2 linked regions of the Sphingosinicella sp. BN140058 genome follow. The main gene of each other region encodes a partner of the protein of the gene in region 2 in a complex. Links are inferred from orthologs where the notes say so. Each region holds a gene or a part of one and is shown on either strand. Other genes may lie near its edges.

What was found. The genes of interacting proteins can lie anywhere in the genome.
Region 1: the proteins of xseA (region 2) and ETR14_RS04780 are in contact, whole or in part, in a cryo-EM structure (PDB 8TXR), measured with the Escherichia coli proteins. The link is inferred for Sphingosinicella sp. BN140058 from one-to-one orthologs.

What each region holds. Positions count from the first base shown.
Region 1 is NZ_CP035501.1:1,064,521-1,068,291, forward strand. Bases 1-2,815 are described here. They hold ETR14_RS04780 (exodeoxyribonuclease VII small subunit), read right to left. Parts: upstream 1,625-2,815; coding sequence 1,376-1,624; downstream 1-1,375. Other genes in these bases: coaD (pantetheine-phosphate adenylyltransferase), read right to left, coding at 1-410; ETR14_RS04775 (polyprenyl synthetase family protein), read right to left, coding at 472-1,365; ETR14_RS04785 (hypothetical protein), read left to right, coding at 1,742-2,152; ETR14_RS04790 (glycosyl hydrolase family 28-related protein), read right to left, coding at 2,177-2,815. In the rest of the region: more of ETR14_RS04790, read right to left, coding at 2,816-3,771. UniProt on the Escherichia coli protein: Bidirectionally degrades single-stranded DNA into large acid-insoluble oligonucleotides, which are then degraded further into small acid-soluble oligonucleotides.
Region 2 is NZ_CP035501.1:2,583,813-2,588,724, reverse strand. Bases 1,065-4,064 are described here. They hold xseA (exodeoxyribonuclease VII large subunit), read right to left. Parts: upstream 3,279-4,064; coding sequence 1,851-3,278; downstream 1,065-1,850. Other genes in these bases: purD (phosphoribosylamine--glycine ligase), read left to right, coding at 3,277-4,064; ETR14_RS11720 (DUF2093 domain-containing protein), read right to left, coding at 1,587-1,787; ETR14_RS11725 (hypothetical protein), read left to right, coding at 1,065-1,531. Also shown: ETR14_RS11730 (TonB-dependent receptor domain-containing protein), read right to left, coding at 1-746; more of ETR14_RS11725, read left to right, coding at 1,016-1,064; more of purD, read left to right, coding at 4,065-4,566; ETR14_RS11705 (hypothetical protein), read left to right, coding at 4,627-4,912. UniProt on the Escherichia coli protein: Bidirectionally degrades single-stranded DNA into large acid-insoluble oligonucleotides, which are then degraded further into small acid-soluble oligonucleotides.

The sequences.
Region 1 (3,771 bases), 1.5 Mb from region 2 along the record:
AGCGCGATCTCCTTAACCAGCCGTGACGCGATCGGCTGCAGCGACACGTCCGCCATCAGAAACACGGTCTCGATGTCCGCGTTCAGCTGCTGGTTCATACCCGCCATCTGATACTCATACTCGAAGTCGGCGACGGCGCGCAGGCCGCGAACGATCATCGAGGCGCCCTGCCGCTCGGCGAAATCCATCAGCAGGGAGTCGAACGAGACCACCGAGATGGCGCCATCCATGTCGGCAAGCTCGCGCCGCACCATCGCGATCCGCTCCTCCACCGTGAACATCGGCGACTTGGACGGATTGGTGGTCACTCCGATGACCAGGCGATCGACGAGTTTCGCGCCGCGGCGGATGATATCGATATGGCCGAGCGTGATCGGATCGAACGTGCCCGGATAGACGCCTATTCTCATGGTTCCTCCCGCTGCACCGCGGTGATCTAGCCGGATCTGCGCGATTTGTCGAAGGCCGGCGTCAGTGATCGCGTTCGACCGCGAAGCGGGCGATCGCCCGCAGCAGGTCCGCCTCGGCGCCGTAGCTCGCCAGATATTCGATCCCTTGCGAGACCAGCAGCTTCGCCTGCTGACGGGCGCGGTCGCGTCCGAGCAGGGTGACGAACGTTTCCTTGCCCTGGTCGCGATCCTTGCCGACCTTCTTGCCGATCTTCTCCTCCTCGCCTTCCTCGTCGAGCAGATCGTCGGCGATCTGGAAGGCGAGCCCGACATCGCGGGCATAGCCGCGCAGCTTGGTGCGGCCTTCCGGCGGCACCCGGCCCATGATCGCCCCTGCTTCGAGACAGAAGCCGATCAACGCGCCGGTCTTCAGCTGTTGGAGACGGGTGACGGCGCTGAGATCGAGCGCGCTCTCGGCGGCGACCATGTCCATCATCTGCCCGCCGGCCATGCCCGACGGCCCCGCGGCACGGGCGAGTTCGCCGATCAGCTCGGAGCGGACAAACGGGTCTTCGTGGGTCGCCTCGTCGCCCAGGATCTCGAAAGCGAGCGCATGCAGGCTGTCGCCGGCGAGCACCGCGGTCGCCTCGTCATAGGCCTTGTGCAGGGTCGGCTTGCCGCGGCGGATGTCGTCGTCGTCCATGCACGGCAGATCGTCGTGGATCAGCGAGTAGACGTGGATCGCCTCGACCGCGGCGCCGACCCGCAGCGCCCGCTGCCGGTCGACATGGAACAGGCCTGCCGATGCGGTGACGAGCAGGGGCCGCAGCCTCTTGCCAGCGCCCATTGCCGCATAGCGCATCGCCTCGAACAAGCGCGCACGCGGATCGGGCGGCACCGCCAGCAGAGCATCGAACAGGGTGTCGATCTCCGACCGGATCCGGTCGAATGCCGGCGCGAGGAGGCTGTCGGCCATGGCGGGAGTCTCAGGCCGGATCGAACGGCGCGGTGCCCGCCGGCTGACCGTCGCGGCCGATCTGGATCTTCTCGATCCGGGCCTGCGCCGCCTGCAGCCGTGCCTCGCATTGCTGCCGGAGCCGATCGCCCTCGCCATAAAGCTGGATCGACTCGTCGAGCGAGGCGTCGCCGCTCTCCAGGCGGCGTACGATCTCCTCGAGCCGCTTCAGCGCGGCTTCGAAGGAGAGTTCGGAAATGGCGTCATTCTGGTCGGACATGGCGCAGAGCATTGGCGGCGGCATTTCCTCCGGTCAACCCGGCGCCGCTTGACGCGCGCGGTCCTTCGCCGGAGCATCCGGTCTCGGCCTTCTCGGCGCACAGAAGACGGAGTGAAGATGGCGCACGATCCGGATCCGGCGATGATGGCGGCGCCCGAAGCGCTCGCGCGTTTCCTCGAGACCCGAAATGAAGCGATGCTGTGGAGCGTGTTTTCCGACAGCGACGACGTGACCATCCTCGAAAACTTCCCGCCGCATCTGTTTCGAGGACGCGCGGGCGTAAGCCGCTGGCGCGAGTTGATGGCCGAACATGTCGGCAAACTGGAGCAGCTCCGCCATGCCTTCGGTCCGGCGCAGGATTATGGCGAGACGGAGGACCAGGCCTTCTTCACCCTGCCGACAGCCTGGACCGGCCTGCGCGACGGCATGCCGTTCACCGAGCATGGCGGCTGGTCGTTCCTAATGGCGCGTGAGGAGCAAGGCTGGCGGATCCGCGCTTATGCCTGGGCGGTGACCAGCTTCACCTGATCGCCGTCGCCGCCAGCCCTCCGCTCATGGTTCTGCCGCGTACAAACCGTGGTGTGTGAGGATGAACAATGTGCGTCCGCCAGCGCCACCGAACAGCAGTTGCAGCGGCCGTTCGGGCACGTCGATCCGGCCCGCCTCGCGGCCGTCGGCAGTGAAGACGAAGATCTGGCCGTTGGCGACATAGACCCGCCCGTTCGCGCCGGTGGCGACGCTCTCGCCGCCCCGGCTGGCGAAGGGCTTGAGATCGGTCAGCGCGCCCCCGGCGCCGAGCAGGGCACTATAGGTGCGATCCTCCGAGCTGTTGCTGACGAACACGCGGTCGCCCACCTTGCCGCCGACGAAGCCATAGGTGTCGAGCGTGTCCGAGAAGCGCCAGCCGAGGAAATTGCTCGGCCCCTGCTGCCAGACTCGGAACGCGGGCAGAGCGACGCTGCCGTCGGGCGACACATATTCGCGGGGCTTGGGCGTCGCCGCATCGCGGGCGAACATCTCGGCGAGGGTGGTGAAGCGATCGCGGGCCGGATCATATTGATCGCGGAACTCGCCATTGTTCCAGAAGCTGGCGGGCAGCGCGATCTGCCGCTCGGCCTTGGGCGAGACCGGCGTCGGCGCGATTACCGTCACCTTATCCGGCCTGTCGGGATCGATGCTGTAGACGCTCGCCTCCGGCCCGTCGGAAGACAGGACCAGCAGATCGCCGGAACGGTCGACGGCGAGATTAACCGGATCGAGAGGGGCGTCGGCGACGATCGACAGCCCTTGATCCTCCGACCAGCCGTGGATGCGCTGGAACGGGCGATCGATGAAATAGAGCTTGCCCGCGCCGTCCACCGCGCCGCCGCCGAGGGAGGCGAAGCCGCCACCGAGCTTGCGCACCGGCACCAGGCTAGGTGTCGCAGGCGGCGGCGGCGCCGCGGCGACGTCGAGACGCGCGAATTCGCGCTCGCGCACCTCCAGGCCGCTGGTCATGTCCTGGATCGCATTCTCGTACGGATATTTGCTCGCCCGCAAATAGGTGCCGCAGCCATTTGCGTCACAGGTGGCGAAGCCGCTCTCCGCATTGACGTGGACATTGCGGAAGCGGATGTCGGTCGAATTGTAGAGCCGCACCGCGGCCGGTGCCGGCTGCAGCGATCGTGTGACTCGGTAGCCGTGATAATTGGCGAACAGGATGTCGCGCGAATTGCGCACTTCCAGCGACACCGCGTTGCGGCTCTCCCCCGCTTCTTCCTCGGTCTGCGGCGCCAGGAATTCCCAATTGCGAACGCCGTCGAGCACGATCTCGGCGCGGGCATGGTGCTCGGCCGACATCTCGTAGACGAAGCCGGGCGTGCTGGTGTTCGACACGAACATGCCCGATTGGGCGAAGGTGTTGGGCGTCCACAGATTGTTGAAGGTGCCGCCGCCGCCGTCGGTCACCCACAAGCTGCTATATTGCCCGTCCCAGCGCTTGCGCGGATCGGGATCGGCGGTGTGATTGGCGTTGTACGGATCGATGCGGCTGCCGTCGGCGGCGTTGGTGCCGTGCCCGCCGAGGAAGCGGACGTCGTCGACCAGCGACGTTTCGCCGGCCCGCCACAGCAGCGCGGTCGCGCGCGGGTTGATCCCGCCGGTGTCGA
Region 2 (4,912 bases):
TAGTTGTTCTGCGAGAATTTGCGGGCGCCCTGGTAGACAGGATCGGCCTGCTGATAACCGACCGACAGTACGGCATTGCCGCGGCCGTCCTCGAAGTTGGCGCCGACAGTCAGATCGGCACGGAAGATGTTGCCATCGCCACGCTCGCTGATCTGGTTGCTGACGTTGAGTTCCATTCCCGCGAAGTCACGCCGCGTGATGAAATTGATGACGCCCGACACCGCATCGGCGCCGTACGTGGTGGCGGCACCGCCGGTCAGCGTGTCCACGCGCTCGACGAGAGCGAGCGGAATGTTGTTGAGATCGACGCGGCCAACCGTGCTGGACGGGGTGATGCGCGCACCATCGAGGAGAACAAGGTTCCGGAAGTTGCCGAGACCACGAAGATCCGCGAACGCCGCGCCGCCGTTGCCGTTATTGACCGCGGAGCCGATGCTCGGCACCGCTCCCGGCAGGTCACGAAGGATCTCTTCGGCATTGTTGCTCTGACGAAGCTGGATTTCTTCCTGGCCAACGACCGCAACCGGCGACGATGCGACGAGGTTCGGATTGCGGATCAGCGTACCGGTAACGACGATCTCGCCTTCCGAATTCTCTTCGACGGGGGCAGCGCTCGCTTGCGTCTCGAGGCCGGTTTCGCTGGCGGTGTCCCCAGTCTGCTCTTGCGCAAAGGCTGGCGCGGAGATGCTCATCCCGGCGATCACGGTCGATGCGAGCAGCACGTCCCTGAACTTCAGATTCGTCATTGTCGTCCCCTTGAATGATTTCGATTGCAGGCGCCTTGGGCGCATTTCCTATTGCCCTCGATGGTCAGCACCTTAGTGTTCCGCAGAACGCAGGCGCAAGCTGACCGTCCGTTAACGGCCAATTCTTGACGGCCATGTAACATTTCAGACACAGTGACATGGTGACCGTCACACGAGGTTTGCTTGAGAGGACGCGCTCATGTTCGTTGCCTATTGCAACTATTCGCGCGGTGAACTTTTCACCGGCTGCTTCGAGTGGAGCGATTTCGATGACTAAGCCGCTGTATCTGCTGCCAGTCGGACTGGCGCTCCTGGCCGCGAGCAGTGCATATGCCAAGGATCGGAGCCTCAGCGACCCGCTGGCGGCGCTTACTGCCTGCCGCGCGGTGGTCGACAACGCAGCCCGATTGGCCTGCTATGACCAGGCCAGTGCCCGCTTTGGCGAAGCCGTCAGCAAGGGCGACGTTATCGTCATGGACCAGGAGGAGGCTCAGCGCACGCGGCGTTCCCTCTTCGGCTTCAGTGTTCCGAAGATACGTCTTTTCCGCGGTGATGACGGAGAGGAGGCTCAGAAAATCGATGCGGTCATCGCCTCGGCAACGGCCCTGGGCTATGACAAATATCGGATCCGCCTGGAGGATGGCGCCGTGTGGCAAACCACCGAGGCTTCGCCAGCCCTAACCGTGAAAGCCGGGCAGAAGATCGAGATCAAGCGCGCCTCGATGGGCAGCTACTTCCTTCGCGTGAGCGGACAACGTTCGGTTCGCGGAATGCGCGTGAACTGATGCCGGTTCCTGCCCCACATCCGATCAGGAACGACGATACGGGGAGCGGAAGCTGTCACCCCCGCCCGGCGGCTTCCGTCGCGATCTCGGCAGACGAATAGGCTTCCTGACGAGCGACGCTCCAGTAGCGCAGCGCCTCGAGCGGGATCGTCTGCTTCGTCACGGCGCAGACGACGTGGTCGCCCGGGCTCAGAACCCGGAAGGTGCCCGCCATATAATGTATCCGCGCAGGGCGGCCCTTGTTCGACATCAGCATGCGCAAATCCTTCCGCGCGAAGATTTAGGAGCAGCAACCAGGGCGCTCAAGTCGCCTGTTGCGTCATAGCAAGGTCGGCTGGTCCGAACCCTTGGTGACGCGGCGCGGTTCACGCCTCGGCCGCTCCGGCGCAGCCGGGACTTCCACGGGAGCGGAGTCTCCGACAAAAGCATCGACGACGCCATCGGCGAAGATCAAACGGAGCCGGCGGGCGTCAGCGGCAGCAGCGGCCGAGATCAGGGTGGTTCCATTGCGATCCTCGATCCGCGCATAGCCGCGTTCCAGCGGGCGGTTGGGATGCGCCAGCTGAGCGACTCTCCAAAGCCCGTCGAGCCGCTCGCGCGAGCGGCGGACAGTCGCGTCGAGCAGGCTCGGCCGGAGCGCACCGGCAGCGCGGCCGAGATCGCCGCGGGCATGGCCAAGCCGGGTGCCGAGCGCACGCGGCAGCCGCTCGCTCAGTTCGTCGAGCCGCTGCTGCTGCGGCGCGAGCAACTGATCGCGGGCCGGGAAGTGGCGCAGGCACACTTCCAGTTTCTCCGCCGAGCGCTCGGCGGCGCGCATCGCGCACCGCCCCATGCGCTGACCGACCTCGCGCAGCTGCGCGATCAGTTCCGCCCGCACTGGCACCGCCATCTCTGCCGCGGCGGTGGGCGTCGGCGCACGAACATCGGCGGCGAAATCGCAAAGCGACGTATCGGTTTCGTGGCCGACCGCGGAAATGATCGGAATGCCGCAGCCGGCGACGGCGCGGACCACCTCTTCCTCGTTGAAGGCCCAGAGATCCTCGATCGAACCACCGCCGCGGGCGACGATGACGAGATCCGGCCGTGGCACGGGTCCACCCGGCCGAAGCGCGTCGAACCCGCGGATCGCCGTCGCGACCTGTCCGGCCGCGGTTTCGCCCTGAACCTGAACCGGCCAGACGATGACGTGGGTCGGGCAGCGGTCCTCCAGGCGGTGGAGGATGTCACGGATGACGGCACCCGTCGGGGAGGTGACGACGCCGATTACCCGCGGCGCGAACGGCAGGCGCTGCTTTCGGGCCGCATCGAACAGGCCTTCGGCGGCAAGCGCCCGGCGGCGCCTGTCGAGCAGTGCCATCAAGGCGCCCTGCCCCGCCAATTCCATCCGATCGATGACGATCTGGTAACGCGAGCGTCCCGGATAGGTGGTGAGCTTGCCGGTGGCGATCACCTCGGCGCCATCTTCCGGGCGGAACGGCAGCGAGGCCGCGCTCACTTTCCAAAGGACACCGTCGATCACCGCCTTTTCATCCTTGAGGCAGAGATAGCAGTGGCCCGAAGCGGCGCGCTTCCAACCACTGATCTCTCCACGGACGCGCACGAAGCCGAACGCATCCTCGACCGTGCGCTTGAGCCGCATCGACAGATCCGACACTGTCATGGCGGGTGCGTTGTCGCCCGGCGCCTCTGTTGCTAGGAGCGCCCCCTCACCTGGAAATCCGGGGCCGCTTGGAGGAAAATCGTCCATGAATGTCCTGCTGCTTGGCTCGGGCGGCCGCGAGCATGCGCTCGCCTGGAAGCTCGCGCAATCGCCGCGGCTCGGCAAGTTGTTCGCCGCGCCCGGTAATCCCGGCATAGCGGACCATGCACGTCTGGTCGACCTCGATGCCGCGGATCATCGCGCCGTCGTCGACTTCTGTCGCAGGGAAGCCATCGAGCTGATCGTGATCGGACCGGAGGCGCCGCTCGTCGACGGCCTCGCCGACAATTTGCGGACGATGGGCTATGCGGTCTTCGGGCCGAACAAAGTCCCCGCCCAGCTCGAAGGGTCCAAGGGATTCACCAAGGATCTCTGCGCCCGGCACGGCATCCCGACCGCGCGCTATGTGCGCGCATCCGATCGCCTTGCCGCCGAGGCGGCGCTTCCCGAATTCTCACTGCCGGTCGTGATCAAGGCCGACGGCCTTGCCGCCGGCAAGGGCGTGATCATCGCCGAAACCGAACGCGAGGCCCTCGGCGCGCTCGATGCCATGTTCGAGGGCGGCTTCGGCGGCGCCGGGGCGTCGGTCGTGATCGAGGAATATATGACCGGCGAAGAGGTCAGCTTCTTCGTGCTGACCGACGGCAAGGCCGTGGTCGCGCTCGGCTCGGCCCAGGATCACAAGCGCGTCGGCGATGGCGACACCGGCCCCAACACCGGCGGCATGGGGGCGTACAGCCCCGCCTCGATCCTCACCCCCGACCTGGAAGCACGGGTGCTCGACGAGATCGTCCGGCCGACCGTCGCCGCCCTGGCGGAGCGGGGCAGCCCCTATTCGGGTGTCCTCTTCGCCGGACTGATGCTGACCGAGAGCGGGCCCAAGCTGATCGAATATAATGCGCGCTTCGGTGACCCGGAATGCCAGGTGCTGATGATGCGCCTGGACAGCGACCTGCTCGAACTTCTCGACGCCGTCGCCCGGGGTCGCCTTGCCGAAAGCGAAGCGCCGCGGCTGCGCAAGGAGGCGGCGTTGACGCTGGTCATGGCGGCGAACGGTTATCCCGGCGTGCCGGAAAAAGGCGGGGCGATCACTGGGCTCGAGGTCGCGGAAGCATCGGGCGCCAAGATCTTCCATGCGGGCACTGCGCTCCAGGACGGCCGGCTCGTCGCCAATGGCGGCCGAGTGCTGAACGTCACCGCCGTCGGCCGTGAAGTCGCTGCGGCGCGCGCAGCGGCTTATGCGGCGGCGGCGCAGATCGACTTCGACACCGGCTTCTATCGCGGCGACATCGGCTGGCGCGAAATCGAGCGGCTCGAAGGCAAGAGCCCCGGCTGAGGCAAGCGCTGGACAGCGGAGCTTTCTGCCATAGACTAGGTTGGGGGAAGAGGAGGCGACATGAAGGCACATGTGAAGACCCTCATCGGGCTGCTGGCCGCCCTGGTGATGGCGTGGCTCTGGCATGGACCGGGGGGGCAGGGCGAAGCCCTGATCGACGGCCTCGAACAGAGTGCGCGCAGCGCGGCGGGCGAGGCGGAATTGCCCGGCGTTTCGGTGCGCATGGTCCGCGACCCGCTGAGCCGAACCGCAATCGTCAGCGGCACCGCCAACGATCTCCAGCGCGAGGGCCTCGGCAGCCAGTGGGGCGTCGTCGATTACGTCCGCAACGTTCCCGGGATGGCGC